DNA from 2 places in the Paenibacillus sp. P4_E11 genome. Region 2 is predicted to be linked to the other one. Evidence: predicted binding sites of a transcription regulator. Region 2 holds the regulator's gene; the other holds the start of a gene.
The links. Region 2 encodes NrdR, which represses ribonucleotide reductase genes. Its sites were predicted from a motif close to AACACNATATATNGTGTT; they were not measured.

Region 1: the regulator NrdR is predicted to act here: its motif matches at 1,683-1,700, upstream of AC1DWB_RS17650 (adenosylcobalamin-dependent ribonucleoside-diphosphate reductase).

Annotation. Positions count from the first base shown of each region.
Region 1 is NZ_JBFUIX010000045.1:7,175-10,247, reverse strand. It holds gene AC1DWB_RS17660 (lipoate--protein ligase family protein) at 1-370, shown strand, start outside; gene dat (D-amino-acid transaminase) at 548-1,390, opposite strand; gene AC1DWB_RS17650 (adenosylcobalamin-dependent ribonucleoside-diphosphate reductase) at 1,862-3,073, shown strand, end outside.
Region 2 is NZ_JBFUIX010000038.1:5-14,850, forward strand. It holds partial or broken gene AC1DWB_RS15965 (CobW family GTP-binding protein) at 1-361, opposite strand, end outside; gene AC1DWB_RS15970 (hypothetical protein) at 443-619, shown strand; gene nrdR (transcriptional regulator NrdR) at 696-1,169, opposite strand; gene AC1DWB_RS15980 (small, acid-soluble spore protein, alpha/beta type) at 1,328-1,537, shown strand; gene AC1DWB_RS15985 (lytic transglycosylase domain-containing protein) at 1,623-2,207, opposite strand; gene coaE (dephospho-CoA kinase) at 2,204-2,800, opposite strand; gene ytaF (sporulation membrane protein YtaF) at 2,827-3,519, opposite strand; gene mutM (DNA-formamidopyrimidine glycosylase) at 3,582-4,439, opposite strand; gene polA (DNA polymerase I) at 4,483-7,134, opposite strand; gene AC1DWB_RS16010 (HAD family hydrolase) at 7,465-8,232, shown strand; gene AC1DWB_RS16015 (EAL domain-containing protein) at 8,266-10,527, opposite strand; gene phoU (phosphate signaling complex protein PhoU) at 10,593-11,255, opposite strand; gene pstB (phosphate ABC transporter ATP-binding protein PstB) at 11,280-12,032, opposite strand; gene pstA (phosphate ABC transporter permease PstA) at 12,048-12,911, opposite strand; gene pstC (phosphate ABC transporter permease subunit PstC) at 12,908-13,750, opposite strand; gene AC1DWB_RS16040 (phosphate ABC transporter substrate-binding protein) at 14,257-14,846, opposite strand, start outside.

The DNA of each region.
Region 1 (3,073 bases), on a different contig from region 2:
CGTAGAAGGACGCAAGGTTGCAGGCAGCGCGCAGACCCGCCAGAAGGGCGTCGTGCTGCAGCATGGCTCGATCTTACTTGAGCTCGATATCGAGCAGCTGTTCTCGCTTCTTCGCTTCTCCAGCGATAAGATCAAGCAGCGCATGATGGATTCATTCGCGCGCAAGGCCGTTGCCATTGGCGATGTATGCCGCGAGATTGGGCTGCCGCCAGTAACCCTGGCGCAGGCAGAGGCGGCCTTCCAGGCCGGCATCGCCGAAGGGCTGGGCATCACGCTGACCGAGAGCGAGCTAACACCCTACGAGCAGGAGCTCGCAGACCGGTTGGCACGCGAGAAGTATGGGCAAGACGAATGGAACCTGAAGCGGTAATCGCCTCAGGTTCTATTTTATAACGGAACCTTTTTCCGTTATTTCATCAAACGCAAGTGAGTGGCTCGAATTAGGGGAACTTTTTTCCGTTAAATCAAAATAAATCACACAGCATCGGATGGAGCAGAGCAATAGTGGAAATCCTTTCCGTTATTCTCAGTATGTGCAGTCACCTCACTAAGCCAACGCATCAATTCGCTGCTGGAATGCTTCCTGCAACGCTTGTACGATCGGCCCAGACTGGCCGGTCCCTACAGATGAGCCGTCTATCGAGACGACTGGCGTAATCTCTGCTGACGTGCTGGCAATGAACACTTCATCTGCCGAGGTCAGTTCTTCAAGTGTGAACTTCTGCTCCAGGAAGGGGATACCGAGCTGTTGAGCGAGTTCGATCAGGACCAGGCGGGTAATGCCATGGAGAATCAGATGGTTAGCCGGATGTGTGTAGATGGTGCCGCCGCGAACCATAAGTACATTAGATGAACTGCTTTCCGTCACCGTCCCGTCCCGATGGAAGATGACATCATCTGCCCCGTGATCCAGGGCGTCTTGCTTGGCCATCACGTTGGGCAGCAGATTGAGTGTCTTAATATCACAGCGAAGCCAGCGAATGTCCGGTCTTGTCACGACTGCAATCCCACGGGACATAGTCTCATAAGGCCTCGTCAACTCGGAACAGAAGGCGGTTATGACAGGTTCTGTCCGAAGCGGAAAAGCATGCGTCCGTGGTGCAACACCGCGGGTGATTTGTATGTAAACCGTTCCTTCGACAAGCCGCTCTTCGTTTATAAGTTGCAGCAAATACATGTCTAACTGCTCGATGGAATAGGGCAACTGCAGTCTAATCTCATTCAAACTTCGCTCCAGCCTGCGATAATGCGGCTCACTTTCGAACATCTTACCGTTGTAAACCCGGAATACTTCATAGATGCCATCTCCGAATACGTATCCCCGGTCGACATATGAAATGGTCGCTTCATCTCTTGAAATGATACGGTTGTTGGCTAACAGCAGCTTCAATTCCGGCACCTCGTTTTCGTTGATTTGATAATAGTAGCAAGCGTCGAACACGATGTCAAAACACATTTACAACCCTTTCCCTGGATGACAAACAATGGATTGGACAAAGTAAGGAGCAGATAGTACACTGGGTTTTCGGATGATTGCGGCAGGCTTGAGCCGAGAAAAAATTATAAGAAACAGAGATTGATAGAGAAATAACGAGAGAACGAGATTCTACTTCCGAATTCTTCCTGATAATCGCATCTGCTTCACTAGATACACAACATATTGTATTGTATAATGATTTTCGCACACTATATATTGTGGTGAGGCCGACACATTTTCAGATCCATTCTACATATCATATTACTAAAAGTTTGGCAAACATGTCGAAAGAACTATATTTTTTAGGAGGTTTTTTCTTTGGAAACTGTACAAGCAAAGCGGTTGGAAGGCTTGAGCGAGAAAATATTTTTGGACCGGTACGCCATGAAAGATGCCGATACGGAGCATACCAAGGTTGGCGATACCGTTCTTGTACTGACCAAAGACGACCCGAAATTTCCGAGCAAGGACGTAGGTGAAGTTATCGCGCGGCAAGGCCGCCAAGTGACGATCAAGCTGCGGAACGGAGAATTGTTCGAGTCCACCATAGAGAAACTGACGTTGAACGTTGAACATACACCTGAGCAAATGTGGGACCGATTGGCTACTGCTATGGCATCGGTTGAAGCTACACCCGAAAAGCAAAAGGAATGGAAAGATAAATTCAATTACATTCTAGACGACTGGAAGCTCGTTCCAGGGGGCCGGATTGCTGCGGGAGCAGGTGCTAGTGATGAGCTTACCCTGTTCAACTGCTACGTAATCCCTTCTCCTCATGACAGCAGAGGCGGTATTATGAGCACGTTGTCCGAGATGACCGAGATCATGTCTCGCGGCGGCGGTGTTGGTATCAACCTGTCGTCTCTGCGTCCTCGCCGCTCCGTTGTGAAGGGCGTGAACGGCTCATCCAGCGGTGCTGTATCATGGGGTGGACTGTTCAGCTACACGACCGGACTGATCGAACAAGGCGGCAGCCGTCGTGGAGCGCTGATGCTCATGATTAACGACTGGCATCCGGATCTCGTTGACTTTATTACGGTCAAATCGACCATGGGGCAAATTACGAACGCTAACTTATCCGTATGCGTGAGCAACGGTTTTATGAAAGCTGTTAAGGAAGATCTCGATTGGGATCTCGTATTCCCGGACACAACAGATCCTACCTACAATGACACTTGGGATGGCGATCTGACTAAATGGCGTGAAGCTGGCAAGAACGTTCGCATATACCGCACCGTTAAAGCACGTGAAGTATGGCATACGATCATCGAATCCGCTTGGAAATCAGCAGAGCCGGGCGTCGTCTTCATGGAATATTACAATCAAATGTCCAACAGCTGGTACTTCAATCCGATCATCTGCACGAATCCGTGCGGGGAGCAGGGGCTTCCGGCTTGGGGTGTCTGCAACTTGTCGGCCGTTAATCTGTCCAAGTTTTACGATGAGAAGAAGCATGATGTGGACTGGGATGATCTAGGGAAAACCGTTCGCTACTCGGTACGTTTCCTGGATAATGTCATCGACAAAACTCCTTATCATTTCGAAGAGAATCAGATCAATCAGCAGGGCGAACGCCGCGTAGGCTTGGGCACGATG
Region 2 (14,846 bases):
TAAGCTCTGTTCGGAGCAGCAATGAAGCTTCGGTTACACCATCAAGCAGCTCCATCGGATTCGCCACGCCCGTACACTCCACGAACAACACATCGGGCTGATGTTCATCGACAAGCCGCAGTATTTCCATCCCCAGATCACCGCGTACGGTACAGCAAATGCAACCACTTAACATTTCCTTCATAGGGACACTGGAATCGACTTCAATACCGTCCAGATTCACATCCCCGATCTCATTCATAACAACTGCAGCCTTCAGTCCCTTATACTCCGCTTGCTTCAACAAGCGGGTGAGAAGTGTCGTCTTGCCACTCCCAAGAAATCCAGCAAGTATATAGATTGGAATCGGTGTAGTACTCATGGTATTTAACCTGCTCTCCATAATTATTCAGAATATCCGGCACGACCGTAAGGGGATTCTAACAGCGAAGGAGGTGGTCTAATGGAACGCGACCAGGTCAAGCAATTGGAGCCTAAGTATACCGGAAATACCCGTCATCTGACGGAAGGTGAAGCAGCCGCTATTATGCACAATGACCCTACTTATGAGGGTGACGATGACAGCATCTTAGAGAAAATCCCTCCCGTCCTCTTACTCGGTGTCAATCGGCCTCAATAATGCTCAGATGCAAGCAAGAACCTTCCATACAGCTACGTGGAAGGTTCTCTTATTCAGGATGGAGTTCAGACACGGCTTACTTCCGGGGACCAGCATCATGCTTGCCCAGCAATTGGGTCAGCTCTTTCATGAACATATTGATGTCTTTGAACTGCCGATATACAGAAGCGAAGCGGACGAAGGCGACCTCATCTACGGGATGAAGTTGCTCCATGACCAGTTCGCCAATCTCTCTGCTTGCTACTTCTGCATGAGCATGACTTCGAAGCTCCTTCTCCACTTCAGATACGACATACTCCAATTGTTCCATGGACACAGGCCTTTTCTCACAAGCCCGAATGAGTCCCCGAAGCATCTTATCGCGGCTAAATTCCTCTCGGCTCCCGTCCTTCTTAATTACAATTAACGGGGTCTCCTCAATCATCTCGAACGTGGTGAATCTTCTCTGACATTTGTCACATTCCCGACGTCTTCGAATCGATTTGTTCTCATTCGCGGGCCTGGAATCCAACACTTTCGTACCTGCATTATCACAGAACGGACACTTCAACGAACTACCTCCTCTCAAAGCTTATTATCTATTACATTGTGGGACCCCGGGACATTCCCCTACAGAGTATTCCAATCAATCATTTACCAAGCAATCACTGTATGAACCAAGGATATCCGTACATAATACAAGTACTACCGACAAGGAGGTGAACAAACATGGCAGCAACAAACTCTCTTATAGTTCCACAAGCGAACCAAGCACTGGACCAACTAAAATATGAAGTAGCTCAGGAGCTAGGTATCTCTATTCCACAAGACGGTTATATGGGTAACATGGCAACTCGCGATGCAGGTTCGATCGGAGGAAATATCACTCGCCGTTTGGTACAAATCGCTGAACAACAACTTGCAGGCTCTTCGAGATAATACGTTCCTACTGAATCTTACTACGGCCGCCATCCTGCAAAGGGTGGCGCTGTTCCATTATAACGCACGATTAGCTTATCCACATTCAGCTTGAAGATTCGAGCCCCAGTTCCTCCTCATACAACTTCACATATTTGTTGTAATAGTACATGACTCGCTGTATGTAATGCCGAGTTTCCCCGAACGGAATTTTATCGATATTTTTCAAACTGCCATCCCAAGTTCCGCTCTGCAGCCATTTCCTGGCGTTTCCTGGTCCTGCATTGTAGGCGGCAAGCACGGCAATCCGATTCGTTTCGAATTGCGTGTACAAGGAATTCAGATACCACGCGCCTACCTCAATATTCACATCAGGACGTTCCAGGGAATGGACCGTCTTTTCTGCATAATCCGCCTTGTCTACGATCCACTGCGCCGTATCCGGCATTAGCTGCATGAGCCCAATCGCGCCCTTGCGAGACTTCTTGTCAGGATTGAAGTTCGTTTCCACTCGGATAATGGCAGCGATCAGGAATGGATCTACATTATAGTTACTTGCGCTTACCCGTATATCCTTCTCATACGAGATCGGATACATCCACGTTCCCAGCAGTCTCGTATTATAGAACAAGAAGATCACAAACAGCAAGAGCAGCAAAGCATATATACGTTTTTTGCGAAAAAACTTCATCCCATTCCCTTTCTGTTCCAGAAATCATCTAGCTGCTTTTCCAATTCCTCTAAGGTACCACTATTGTCAATGACTATATCGGCCAGTTTCTTCTTGGATTCGATCGGCATTTGCGATTGCAGCCGTTTCTCTGCTTGCTCTAGTGTCAAAGCATCACGAAGCATTAGACGCTCCAGTTGCAAGTCAGCCGGAATATATACGAGCATAACCTCGTCGAACATATGGGACAAGTTCGACTCATACAGAAGCGGCACTTCCACCACGACAAGCTTGTCCGGCTGTAACTGCTCGAATCGGGCCATCTGATCCCGCATCGAAGCACGTATGGGCGGATGTAAAATCCCCTCGAGGTCCTGACGTGCAGTCTCGTCATTGAATATGATCTCACCCAGCTTCTTACGGTTCAAGCTCCGGTCTTCGAACAATACGTCCTGTCCGAACCGTTCTGCTACTTGGTCTAATACCGGGCTCCCAGGGAGCACGACGTCCCGTGCGATTCGATCGGCATCGACCAGATTGGCACCACGCCGCACAAGCATGGAAGCGACCGTGCTCTTGCCGCAAGCGATGCCACCCGTTAATCCAATATTCATGTCATGCCCCCTCCCAGCATTATCATCTATAACAGCTTCATCAAGCCCATGAGGATCAAGAGGAACCCAGGGAGAAAAGTAAGTTTCTTCACCCAGGAGCGATTGGCATAAAAAATTCCAAGGCGGAGCCCGCTTGCAATGAAAAATCCGCTGGAGCATGCAATTACGAAGGCTGTTGTAAGCGAACTGAATCCAATGAACGCAGCTCCGATTCCAGCCCCGAAGGCGTCGAGTGACAATGCGATTCCGAGCAGTACCGCCTCTGAAGCCGATATGATGCCCGAATGGTCAATGTCTGCCAAGGAAGGCTTGCGCAAAATCTGAATGACTAACCCTATGCGCTTCCACTCGATTACTACGAGTGTCTTAACCTCGCCAGACTGCGTAATTGGCGGCTCGTTGACTGATTCTGAATTTACGGAACTTGCAGATGCATCCCCTTCAGCCGACCGGTTCCGGATAATTTGCAAGAGCGCCCATATCCCGATCAGAATCAAGATAACCGCGCCAATTATTGTGGCAACATGGGGCGAGATAAACTGGGACATGTAGGATCCGATCTGCATGGCGAGCCAGAATATGAATCCCGAGCATCCCGAGATAATCGCGACCGACAGAAAAGGGATACGAATTCTCCGCAAACCGTAAGTAATGCCAACACCGAAGCCATCCAGACTGACGGCCAAAGCTAATAAACACAATGATATGATAGGCAGCATAAGCACCATCCTCCCCGCTCTAGGCTCCTACCCACTATATGGCGGAGAGGCGGAATAAGTGCTTATTGTTTCTTGATCGATCGGCCCGCGTTCTTCAGCTTCTGACAGGCAGGACAAAAGTGTGTTCCTCTACCGCCGACTACAGTCTTCACGATAGGTTCCCCGCAGCTCGTGCAGGGCGCCCCTGTCCGACCGTATACGAGTAACTGCTGCTGGAACATCCCCATCTCCCCTTGGCCGTTGACATAGGACTTGATCGATGAGCCTCCAGCATCAACCGCTTCCTGAAGCGTACTCACAATCGCTTCATGTAAGGAGGTAAGCTCTGCTCGGCTAAGCGAATCCGCCGTTCGTTCGGGGTGGATGCGGGAACGGTGCAGAGACTCATCGACATAGATGTTGCCGATGCCGGTTACGATCTCCTGATTCAACAGAAGAGGCTTAATCTTCGTCGTCCGCTTGGTGACCCGCTGGCGGAAATCTTCTGGCGTGAACGCTTCGTCCAACGGCTCGCGGCCGAGCTTATTGAGCGGCGGCAGTGTCAAGTCTTCTCCGGGAGCGAACAGGTGCATCGTACCGAATTGACGAACATCCTTATACCGCAGCTCCGTACCATCGTCGAAATGAAACACAACATGGGTATGCTTCTCCAGCGGCTCATCCGCACGGTATACCCCATATCGTCCTTCCATTCGTAAGTGGGAGACTAGGACCAGCTGATCCAGTATGAGGCGAAGGAATTTCCCCCGTCGTTCTACAGTGCGAATCGTTTGGCCTTCCAACATGAGGCTAAACTGCAAGATGTCATCTGGCCGCTGAATGATTCGGGGCAGATGCACGGATACGCGCTCGATACGTTTGCCGGCTACTAACTCATTTAATGTCCGTCGAACGGTTTCTACTTCTGGCAATTCAGGCATGCTGATCTCTCCTCACTCTCAGAGTTACATTACAATTATTGGCTTATTTGGCTTCATACCAATTGACGCCATAGCTCACATCGACCTTAAGCGGCACAACAAGAGCCAAGGCACTCTCCATTACTTCCGGAACGAGAACCTTCATCAACTCCAGCTCCTCCTCCGGCACTTCGAATACAAGTTCGTCATGCACTTGAAGCAGCATACGGCTCTTCACATTCGCTGCCTGCATCCGTTCAGACAATTGCACCATAGCTAGCTTAATAATGTCGGCAGCCGTGCCTTGAATCGGCGTATTCATGGCTGTTCGTTCGGCGAACGACCTTAGATTGAAGTTGGAAGCTGTAATATCCGCCAGATAGCGACGGCGCTGCAAGAGCGTAGTGACGTAGCCATTCGTGCGGGCTTGCTTCACAATGTCGTCCATATACTGTCGGACACCTTGGAAGACAGCGAAATACTGCTCGATAAACTGAGCTGCATCCTTACGCGTAATATGCAAGTTCTGCGACAATCCGTAGTCGCTAATTCCATACACGATACCGAAATTTACGGCTTTGGCCTGGCGGCGCATGTTGGAATCGACATCAGACTCCTGAACGCCGAATACGTCCATCGCAGTCTTCGTATGAATGTCCATATTGTTCTGAAACGCTTCAATCAACTTCTCGTCCTTGGAAATGTGGGCGAGCACCCGCAACTCGATCTGCGAATAGTCAGCGGCTAGCATGTACCAGCCAGGCTGGGAAGGCACGAATACTTTGCGAATTTTGCGGCCTTCTTCCAGGCGGATCGGAATGTTTTGCAAATTCGGAAATTGGCTGCTGAGACGACCGGTAGCTGCAATCGTCTGTTGATAATACGTATGCACCTTGCCGGTCTCCGGACGAATCTCTTTCAATAAGCCTTCCACATATGTGGATTGTAGCTTGGCCAATTGACGGTAATGTAGAATGCTAGTCACCACATCATGGTAGGGAGCCAGCTTATCGAGTACCTCAGCATCGGTCGAATAGCCGGTCTTCGTCTTCTTGATCACCGGCAGATTCAATTTGTCGAATAAGATTTCACCCAACTGCTTCGGTGAATTGATGTTGAATTCCATACCAGCGAGACTGTAGATCGTCTCAGCCAGCTTCTCAATTGCCTTACCCAGATCACTGCCGAGTAGGCGCAACCCGTCGGCATCAACGCGAATACCTTTCTTCTCCATGCTCGCCAGCACACAAGCAAGAGGTTTCTCCAGCTCATAATACAACCGATTCATCTCATTGTTCTCCAGCTCGTTTCGCAGAATCGGAACTAGACGGTGGATGACGGCAGCTTTGCGACATAGATGCTCACTCAATTGCTCCAAGCCAGGCAGCTTGAACTTCGCCCCCCTGCCGAACACATCCTCGTCAGCAGCAATGCCTGGCAACCGATGTCGGCCGGCCAATGCATTCAGTGTATGATTCGATTCGGTAGGATCGAGCAAGTAGGCCGCAATCAGGATATCGAAGGAAACGCCCTGTAGATCAATCCCTTTCCAGGACAACGCCACTTCAGCACGATGCATATCATAGACGTTCTTCTTAGTTGATCCATCCGACAGCCAGCTTCGGACTTGGTTTCCTTCTGTACCTTGGAGCAGTTCAAACGGTATATAGTAGCACGTATCGTCCGTGTAAAAGGTTAGTCCGATTACAGACGCTGTATGGGGATTGTCACCAATGACTTCCACATGCAGCGATTGTACAGCGTTCGCTGCCAGCAACTGTTCGAAGGCAGACAAGTTCGCTTCGTTAAGAACCGTGATCTGAAGCTGCTCTTGAGGTTCAATGGATTCCATTGAAACAGGCAGCTCCAGCTTCTCCAGCAACGACTTGAACTCCAGTTTACGGAACATCGCGCCAAGAATCTGTCCATCATATCCATCGTATTGCAGACTGTTCCATTCCAGCTCCATCGGAACTTCCCGGTAGATGGTGGCAAGCTCCTTGCTCATCCGTGCACTATCCGCATGTTCGCGAATCTTATCCTGCATCTTGCCGGAAATCTCTTCAACACGCTCAAGTACCTGCTCTACGCTACCATATTGATGCAGCAGCTTGAGGGCAGTCTTCTCGCCAACTCCCGGAATACCGGGAATGTTATCGGACGCATCGCCCATCAACCCTTTCAGATCAATGATCTGATGCGGCTCCAGTCCGTACGTCTCCTGAATATAGGCTGGTGTGAATCGTTCGACTTCGCTCACGCCTTTGCGGGTAAGTGCAATCGTAACATTGTCGGAGGACAGCTGCAGCATGTCCTTGTCTCCAGAAACGACAACGACGGGAAATTTCAATTCGTCAGCAAGTCGAGTCATCGTGCCAATAATATCGTCCGCTTCATATCCCTGTAACTCGAACTGGGATATACCGAACGAAGTCAGCAGCTCTTTCACGACGGGGAATTGCTCCGATAGTTCGGGCGGCGTCTTCTCGCGACCACCCTTGTAGTTCTCATAACCTTTATGTCGGAACGTCACTTTCCCGGCGTCGAAGGCGACCAGAAAGTGGGTAGGCTTCTCTTCTTCGATGAGTTTAAGCAGCATAGTTGTAAACCCGAATACGGCGTTCGTGTGCAAGCCTGACGAATTGCTGAGCAGCGGAAGCGCAAAAAAAGCGCGATACGCTACGCTGTTGCCGTCAATAAGAATCAATTTGTTCATGTTTACACCTCTTTTTGTACAGTCCTTGTCCCATCATAACATAATTGACTCTCATATCCTATGCATCAAGATCATATACATAATCATTAGTCTCGCTTAAAGAGGCTGTCGATTAACTGTGAACAAGAGGAGTGGAAAGTGAAAAAGAGGACCCTGGCGAGTTTTGGCTTGAACCTCCATACCACGAAATCCCTTGTACAATCATAGGAGGTTCAAACAAGATGTTTGAGCAGAAGGGTCCTTTTTCACTTGGAACGGCCGTATTAGCCTCCATCCACAGTTAATCGACAGCCATATAATCGAGCATCACAACAATGAGGTGTCCACATAATGAAGAGAACCATCATCCCCCCTAAGACAACCACTCTATTCTTCGATATGAACAACACGATGATTGATCCGGAACGATCCTTCGACCATTGTTTCACAAATATTCTGATCGACTTCACCGGTCGGTGGGAGTCGGACGACCAGCAGGCCACACCAGAGAAGGCCGTCAATCTATACTTGACCGAATGGAACAAACGCAAGAAGAAATACAAACCTTACTCGAACCAGACAGGAACGGCCATCAATGAGTTGCGTAAAATATGCTTGAAGGCAGCGCTCCATCATTACCCGTTCGCGGTTAATGATTCGTTCGTGCTGTCATTTTTCCGTGAGATGAAGAAACAGCAGAGACAACATGCTGTCCTATTCCCAGGCACAGCGGAGACGGTGCGAGGGCTGGCCAAACACTATCAGTTGGGCGTGATTAGCAACGGAAATCGCGAGGTACAGAGCGGGATGATCGCAAGGTTCGGCCTCTCTAAAGAGTTGCCCACAGAGCGCATTTTTACCTCGAAGAAAGGGGAATACCGCAAGCCTGAACCTGCCATATTCCATCACGCCTTGAGAAGCATGTCCGTCGCACCAGCAGAAGCTATTATGATCGGTGATTCCTGGACGAATGACATCGCGGCGGCACTGAAATGCGGGATGAACGCGATCTGGATTAACAGGTCAAGCGATAAAAAAATAACCCAACGCAAGGTTGGGAAGCATAAAATAACAGTGATTCGACACTTCGAGCAATTAAAGGATATGTTGCAAGGGTAGAAGAACCGCGTACTAGGGCCTCGTCGCGTATGATTACGAAGTAGCAGTAGCGTTGGTGGTATCATTCAAATGCTGGTACACATAGATGCTGCCTTTATACGACTTGGCCTGTTTCTTCAGCTTGGCCGCTTCCTGAGAGATGTGTTCAGGCATCAAGTCCGAGTAGCATTGGCATATTATGAGAGACAATGAAATGCTCACCCCATCAACATCTACAGGGTTCCCTTCCCGATCGAACACGCTATGACTTTCCTCATAGAACGAAACTACGCCCTGATTGAACCGTCGAATGATTTCCTCGCACAGCTTGTCCGGCATGTTCACATTCGTTATGACAATGAAATCGTCACCGCCTATATGCCCGACGAAGTCGAAAGGATGCCCACATGTACGGCTCGCTTCCTGCAACACGTCTGCTGTGAACTGAATCATCTGGTCGCCCCGGTGGAACCCATATCGATCATTGAACCACTTGAAGAAGTCCAGATCTGCGTAGATGACCGAGAAGGATTGCCGCTCGGTTAGCCGCTTCGTCAATTCTCGTTGAATCTGCACGTTGCCCGGGAGTCCGGTCAATGGATTGGCAATCCGTGCATATTCCACGCGGGCTTTCGTGATCGATTCCAATATGGAACGGATAGAGGCCGCCCCTAGGAAATGACCAGCGGACGTAATGACCACATAATCGTACAACTGGTTAAATTCTCGGGATGTGGCCATCTGCGACACTTGGTCGATCGGGGTTTGTTCGTCGACAATGAGCGGATGACGGTCCATGAGCTGGCTGATAGGACGATTCCAATACAAGGAAAGTCCGTATTGGCCCGCCAACTGTTGGAACAGCTTGTCCCTCATAATGAGTCCGATCGGTACACCGAACGAAACGATGACTGAACAGATCACACGCTCATTCTTCTTGAAATAATTAGCTACCTCAGATATGTACGCTTCCGGCTCGAACGTACGGTTCGGAGCTGCAAGCTGCCCGATGTTCATCAGGCCGTTCACGCTTCTTAATCTGCGCTGCCGTAAGATGTGCTCGACCAGTTCGTTGTCAATTGAAACCATCCTGGTGGCAGGCTTGGCGATCAAGTACCCCTGCCCGAAATGCACACCCATTTGCATCAGCTTCACCAGCTCTTCCATCTTCTCGATGCCTTCTGCAATGATACGGATGTTCATCTTTTCCGCGAACGAGACGAACGTTTCCAATATGTTCTCTTTGATCTTGTCTTTGTGAATATCCTGGATGAGGGAACGATCGACTTTGATAAAGTCAGGATGCAGTTCCGCTATGGCTTGCAAGGAAGAATACCCCGCTCCAGCATCATCGATGGCAATCTGGTACCCTTGGCTGCGATAATGCTGGAGCAGCTTCTTCGTTGTCGAGAAGTCTTCTATCGAGCTGCGTTCCGTAATCTCGAACACTACGTTGTGAGGTGTAAGGCCGCGTGCCTTCAGCAGCTTCAACGTCTGGCCAGGCGTGAATTGAGGATCGTGGATAACGTGAGCAGGGATATTGATGAACACCCGCTCCGACTTCTGCAGTTCCAGACAACCAGAGACCGCCTTCTCTCGAGCAAGGCGGTCGAGCATGTAGAGCATATTCTCCCGTTCGGCGAACTGGAACAATTGAACTGGAGAGTGGAAGACAGAGCCGACCGGACCTCGAGTAAGCGCTTCGTAACCGAATATACTAGCGTCATCGAATGAAACGATCGGCTGGTACACAGAAGAAATCAGCTGCTTCTCCATAATTGCCAGAAACTCGCTCACTTCACTTGACGCCTCGGACCCATCCTGCAGCCGGGCTGCACGGATCGATTGCTTGACGGCCGAATAAATGATTTTGTCGATGGCGGACACGCCGCTTTCCAACTGCTTGTTCTTACTGCCACTCTCCGCCAGTAGAGCCGTTCCCATATGAAGCTCAATGGGAAGATCCAGATGATCCGGACCATTGGTCAAGCGAAGCATGCGCTCTACCTCCAGCTTCAGGTGCATGCCCATTTCCAATAGGTCTCTCTGCTGACGATCTTCTGGCTGCTTCAGCTTCAACGTGGCGAAGAAGAAGAAGTCTTCTCCCACACTGTTCACTTTGAAAATCGACGGATTATCCGCTTGAAGCTGTATGATGTTAGTTTTAACGGAGGATAAGATGTGCTCACAATACGCCCGCCCATGCAACTGCTCCCACTCGGAGAAGCGGGCAATGTCCATATATATAAGGCCAACACGACTGCTCTTCCATTGGTGTCGGATTCGTTCCAGTTCTTGACTGTTCAAACTGAACATGCATATCCCTCGCAGTGTTGGCTTGATCGGTTAGTGGTAGGGTACAGATTGGTGAATGGGTTGGATCAAGTGTTCAAATCGGGACGTTTGCCCCGCACCAGATACACAACGCTTTCACCGATATTCGTGGCATGATCCGCCATCCGCTCGAGGTAACGGCTAACGAAACAGAGCAGCAACGACTGGTTGACGGTCTTCGGATTATCCACCATGAAGACGAACAGTTCTCTCATGATCTGACTATGCAGATGATCGACGTCGTCATCCATCTTGGCCATCTTGTAAGCCATATCGACATCCTCATTCACGTACGCGTTAATGCTCTCATTGGTCATCAGTTGCACGATTTCCGCCATACGCGGGATGTCGACAAGCGGCTTGATCAGCGGTTCCTCGCCGATGCGCTGCGTAACCTTGGCGATATCCACAGCCAGATCTGCCATCCGCTCCAGATCGCTGGCCATACGGAAAGCGATAATGATGCGGCGCAAGTCCTTGGCGACCGGCTGCTGGGTGGCGATCAGGTTCGTGCCCAGTTCATCAATATGCTCTTCCATGGCGTTAATCGACGCATCATTGGCGATCACTTGTCTCGCCAATTCCAAGTCGCCTTCCTTGAGTGATTTCACGGAGAGGAGGATGGCCTTCTCTACCTTCTCACCCATCTCGATCAATTGTTTGCGCAACCCGCTTAAGGCGCTGTCGAACTGTTGTCGTTTCGTTACCATCGTCTCAATACCCCCATGAATGGATTAGCCGAATCGGCCGGTAATATAATCTTCCGTGCGCTGATCATCCGGGTTGGAGAATAGCTTGACCGTATCGGCAAACTCCACCACTTCACCGTTTAGGAAAAATGCGGTTTGTCCAGAAACGCGCGCGGCCTGCTGCATATTGTGCGTGACAATCACGATGGTGTATTGATCCTTGAGCTCTTGAATCAGTTCTTCAATCTTCAATGTGGAGATCGGGTCAAGCGCCGAAGTAGGCTCATCCATGAGCAAGATAGTCGGATTCACTGCGAGCGCACGGGCAATGCACAAGCGCTGCTGTTGACCACCTGACAAGCCGTATGCAGACTTTTTCAAGTAGTCCTTCACTTCATCCCATAATGCTGCAGAACGAAGACTTTTCTCTACAATCTGATCCAGATCTGCTTTGCCTGATATTCCATGAATCCGTGGACCATAAGCCACATTCTCGTAGATGGACTTCGGAAAAGGGTTAGGCTGCTGGAACACCATGCCGATCTCCTTGCGAAGCGCTTCTACATTAACACCCGGACCGTAGATGTCCTCTCCGTTGACAGCGACATTCCCGCTAATGCGAACCCCCTTGATCGTATCGTTCATCCGGTTCAATGTACGCAGCAATGTAGACTTGCCGCAGCCGGACGGTCCGATAAAAGCGGTAATCGACTTCTCCTGGACATCCATCGCGATTTGCTTCAGAGCATGGAACTCTGTGTAGTATAAGTTCAGGTTGGAAATTTGGATGATAGCCACGGCCATGTTCCCCCTCTATGATTTATCTCCTGATATTTTCTTCTGGATCAGCCGGCCCGGAATCGCTATGAGCAGGTTGAACACGAGTATGACCAACACGAGCAAGGCTGCGCTGCCTTCAGCAATTTGCTTGGCATCCGGTGCAAGCGAGCTTCCACCCACATACCACAAGTGAACGGCCAACGTCTCACCGATTGCGAGCGGATCGAAGTCCGGAAAGTGCCTGGATACCGAAGTTCCCGCCGTGTAGATCAAGATCGCCGTTTCCCCGAGTGCCCGTCCAGCTACCAGTGTAACTCCAGTCAAGAGGCCTGGCAGGGCGGCAGGCAGCAGCACCTTGCGAATGCTTTGCCATTTGGTCGACCCAAGGGCGAGGGATGCCTCCCAATACGATTGCGGCACGGTTCTCAAGCTTTCTTCCGTAACGCGTACCAGTACAGGGAGGTTGAGCAGCGCCAACGTCGCCGCCCCCCCCAGGATCGAGAAGCGAAGTCCCATCCAGTTCACGAAGATAAGTGCCCCGAACAACCCGAATACGATGGAAGGTACAGAGGACAAGGCTTCTACCGAAATTCTAACCAGGTCAGTGAAGCGGTTCTTCTTGGCGAAGATCGTTAAGTATACGCCGGCTCCAATACCGATTGGAGTAGAAAACAGCATCGACAGAAACAATATATAAAACGAGTTGAACAAATGCGGCCCGACGCCTCCGCCTGCTGTCAGCTCTTGCGGTTTCCCAGTGATGAAGTGCCAGGACAAGTGCGGCAGTCCTGCCCCCAATATACGGACTAGAAACCAGGCCAGGATGACTATGATTAACACGCCGGCACTCCAAAAAAATAACGTAGCAAGCCGGTCCGTGATTTTACTCAGCTTCATTTCAATTCACTCCTTCGCGACAAGATTCTAATACCTAGTATCAGAACCAACGATATGACCAGCAGCAGGAGCGCCATCATATATAAGGCATTGTTCCAGGCCGTACCGTAAAATGTATTCGCCATGTCTTTCACGATAGCTGTTGTCAGCACAGTCGTGGAATCCAGTAAAGAATCTGGGATCTTGGGGGAGTTCCCGATAACCATGAACACCGCCATCGTCTCACCGATCGCCCGGCCCATACCCAAGATGACGGCTGTCATAATGCCCGAACGTGCTGCCGGCAGCAGTAAGCGCCATATCGTCTGCCAGCGTGTAGCCCCGAGGGCCAACGAAGCTTCTTCCAGACGGCGGGGCAGCGAACGAATCGCGTCCTCCGAGATCGACATGATCGTCGGCAGGATCATGACGGCGAGTATAATCGCGGCCGGCAGGATGCCGTATCCGATGCCGCCGAACACAGAGCCCAGGAACGGTACGATTACCGTTAAGCCTATCAACCCGTACACGACGGACGGGATGCCTACGAACAGATCAGCGGCCGGGCGAAGAATCTCTCTCATCCACTTCGGCGCGATCTTGGCAATGAATACGGCCCCAGCCAGCGCCAACGGCACGGCGAGCACGATGGAGAGCAAGGTTAGAATCAGTGTGCTATACAAAAACGAGAATGCTCCGAATCGTGGTGTTTCTGACGCCGGAGACCAGTCCGATGAGAAGAAAAACTGCTTGGGTGAGACGTCCTTAAATGTCTGAAGGCCCTGGAAGCCCACGAATGCAATGATGGAAAATATAATGACTGTTACGATCAATGCGCTGGCAATGAATACCCATCTCATGAAATTGTCCGTGCGCTTCTGCTTCCTTGTCCACTTGCCGGAAGCCGACTTGTCTAGTCGTTGATCTTTCAATGGAAGCTCCCCCTCTCTTTCTCTATCATAGGGTCAGACTGTTTTCCCAATATTAATAATTTGTAAAGTTAATGTAAAATGAGTAGGACTTTCGGCATTATATCGGTCTAGGAGGCTGTCGATTTACTACGGACAAGAGAAGTGGAAAGTGAAAAAGAGGACCCAGGCGAGTTTTGGCTTGAACCTCCATGCCGCTAAATCCCTTATACAATCCGAGGAGGTTCAAACAAGATGTTTGAAACCCGGGGCCCACACAAAGTACTCGGTAATACTACAGAGCTTGGCTTCACTTTGTGGGGATGACTAGGGGTCCTTTTTCACTTGGAACGGCCGTTTTTGTCAGGGTACCCGCACCAGAACTATTAGCCGCGAACAGTTAATAAATAGCGATCGCCCCCATGAATCGGAAGCGATCGCCGCATGATCATGCCTATTTATTTCTTCAGAAGATCGGCTGGAAGGAATCCAAGATCGGTGACTTCTGGTTTGTTCAAGAAATCTTTGCTCATAATAAAGTCGATGAATGCTTTCGTTGCGCCAGTTGGCTCACCCTTCGTATACATGTGCTCCATGCCATACAGCGGGTACTTGCCGGACTTGATGTTATCTGCGGAATATTCCACGCTGTCCATCTTCAACGCTTTGATCTTGTCATTGCCTTTGATGTAAGGTACGTCAACATATCCGATTGAACCTGTTGTCGAGCCTACGGCTTCAGCAACCGTCTTGCTTGTATCTTGCTGCACGCCGTCTTTAGTGAAATCTTTGTTATCCAGGACGATTTGCTTAACAAGCTTGCGGGAACCGGAGCTTTCTGGACGGTGTACGACGGTAATCTTCTGATCTTTGCCGCCTACGTCTTTCCAGTTCGTGATCAAGCCCATGAAGATGTCAGCGGCTTGTTTCTTGGTCAAGTTGTCCACGTTCACGTCTTTGTTCACGATCAAGGCGAACGGTGCGATTACAACGATATTGTCTTTCAACTTATCTTTATATTGAGCGTCAGCTTCCACGTCGGAATTCC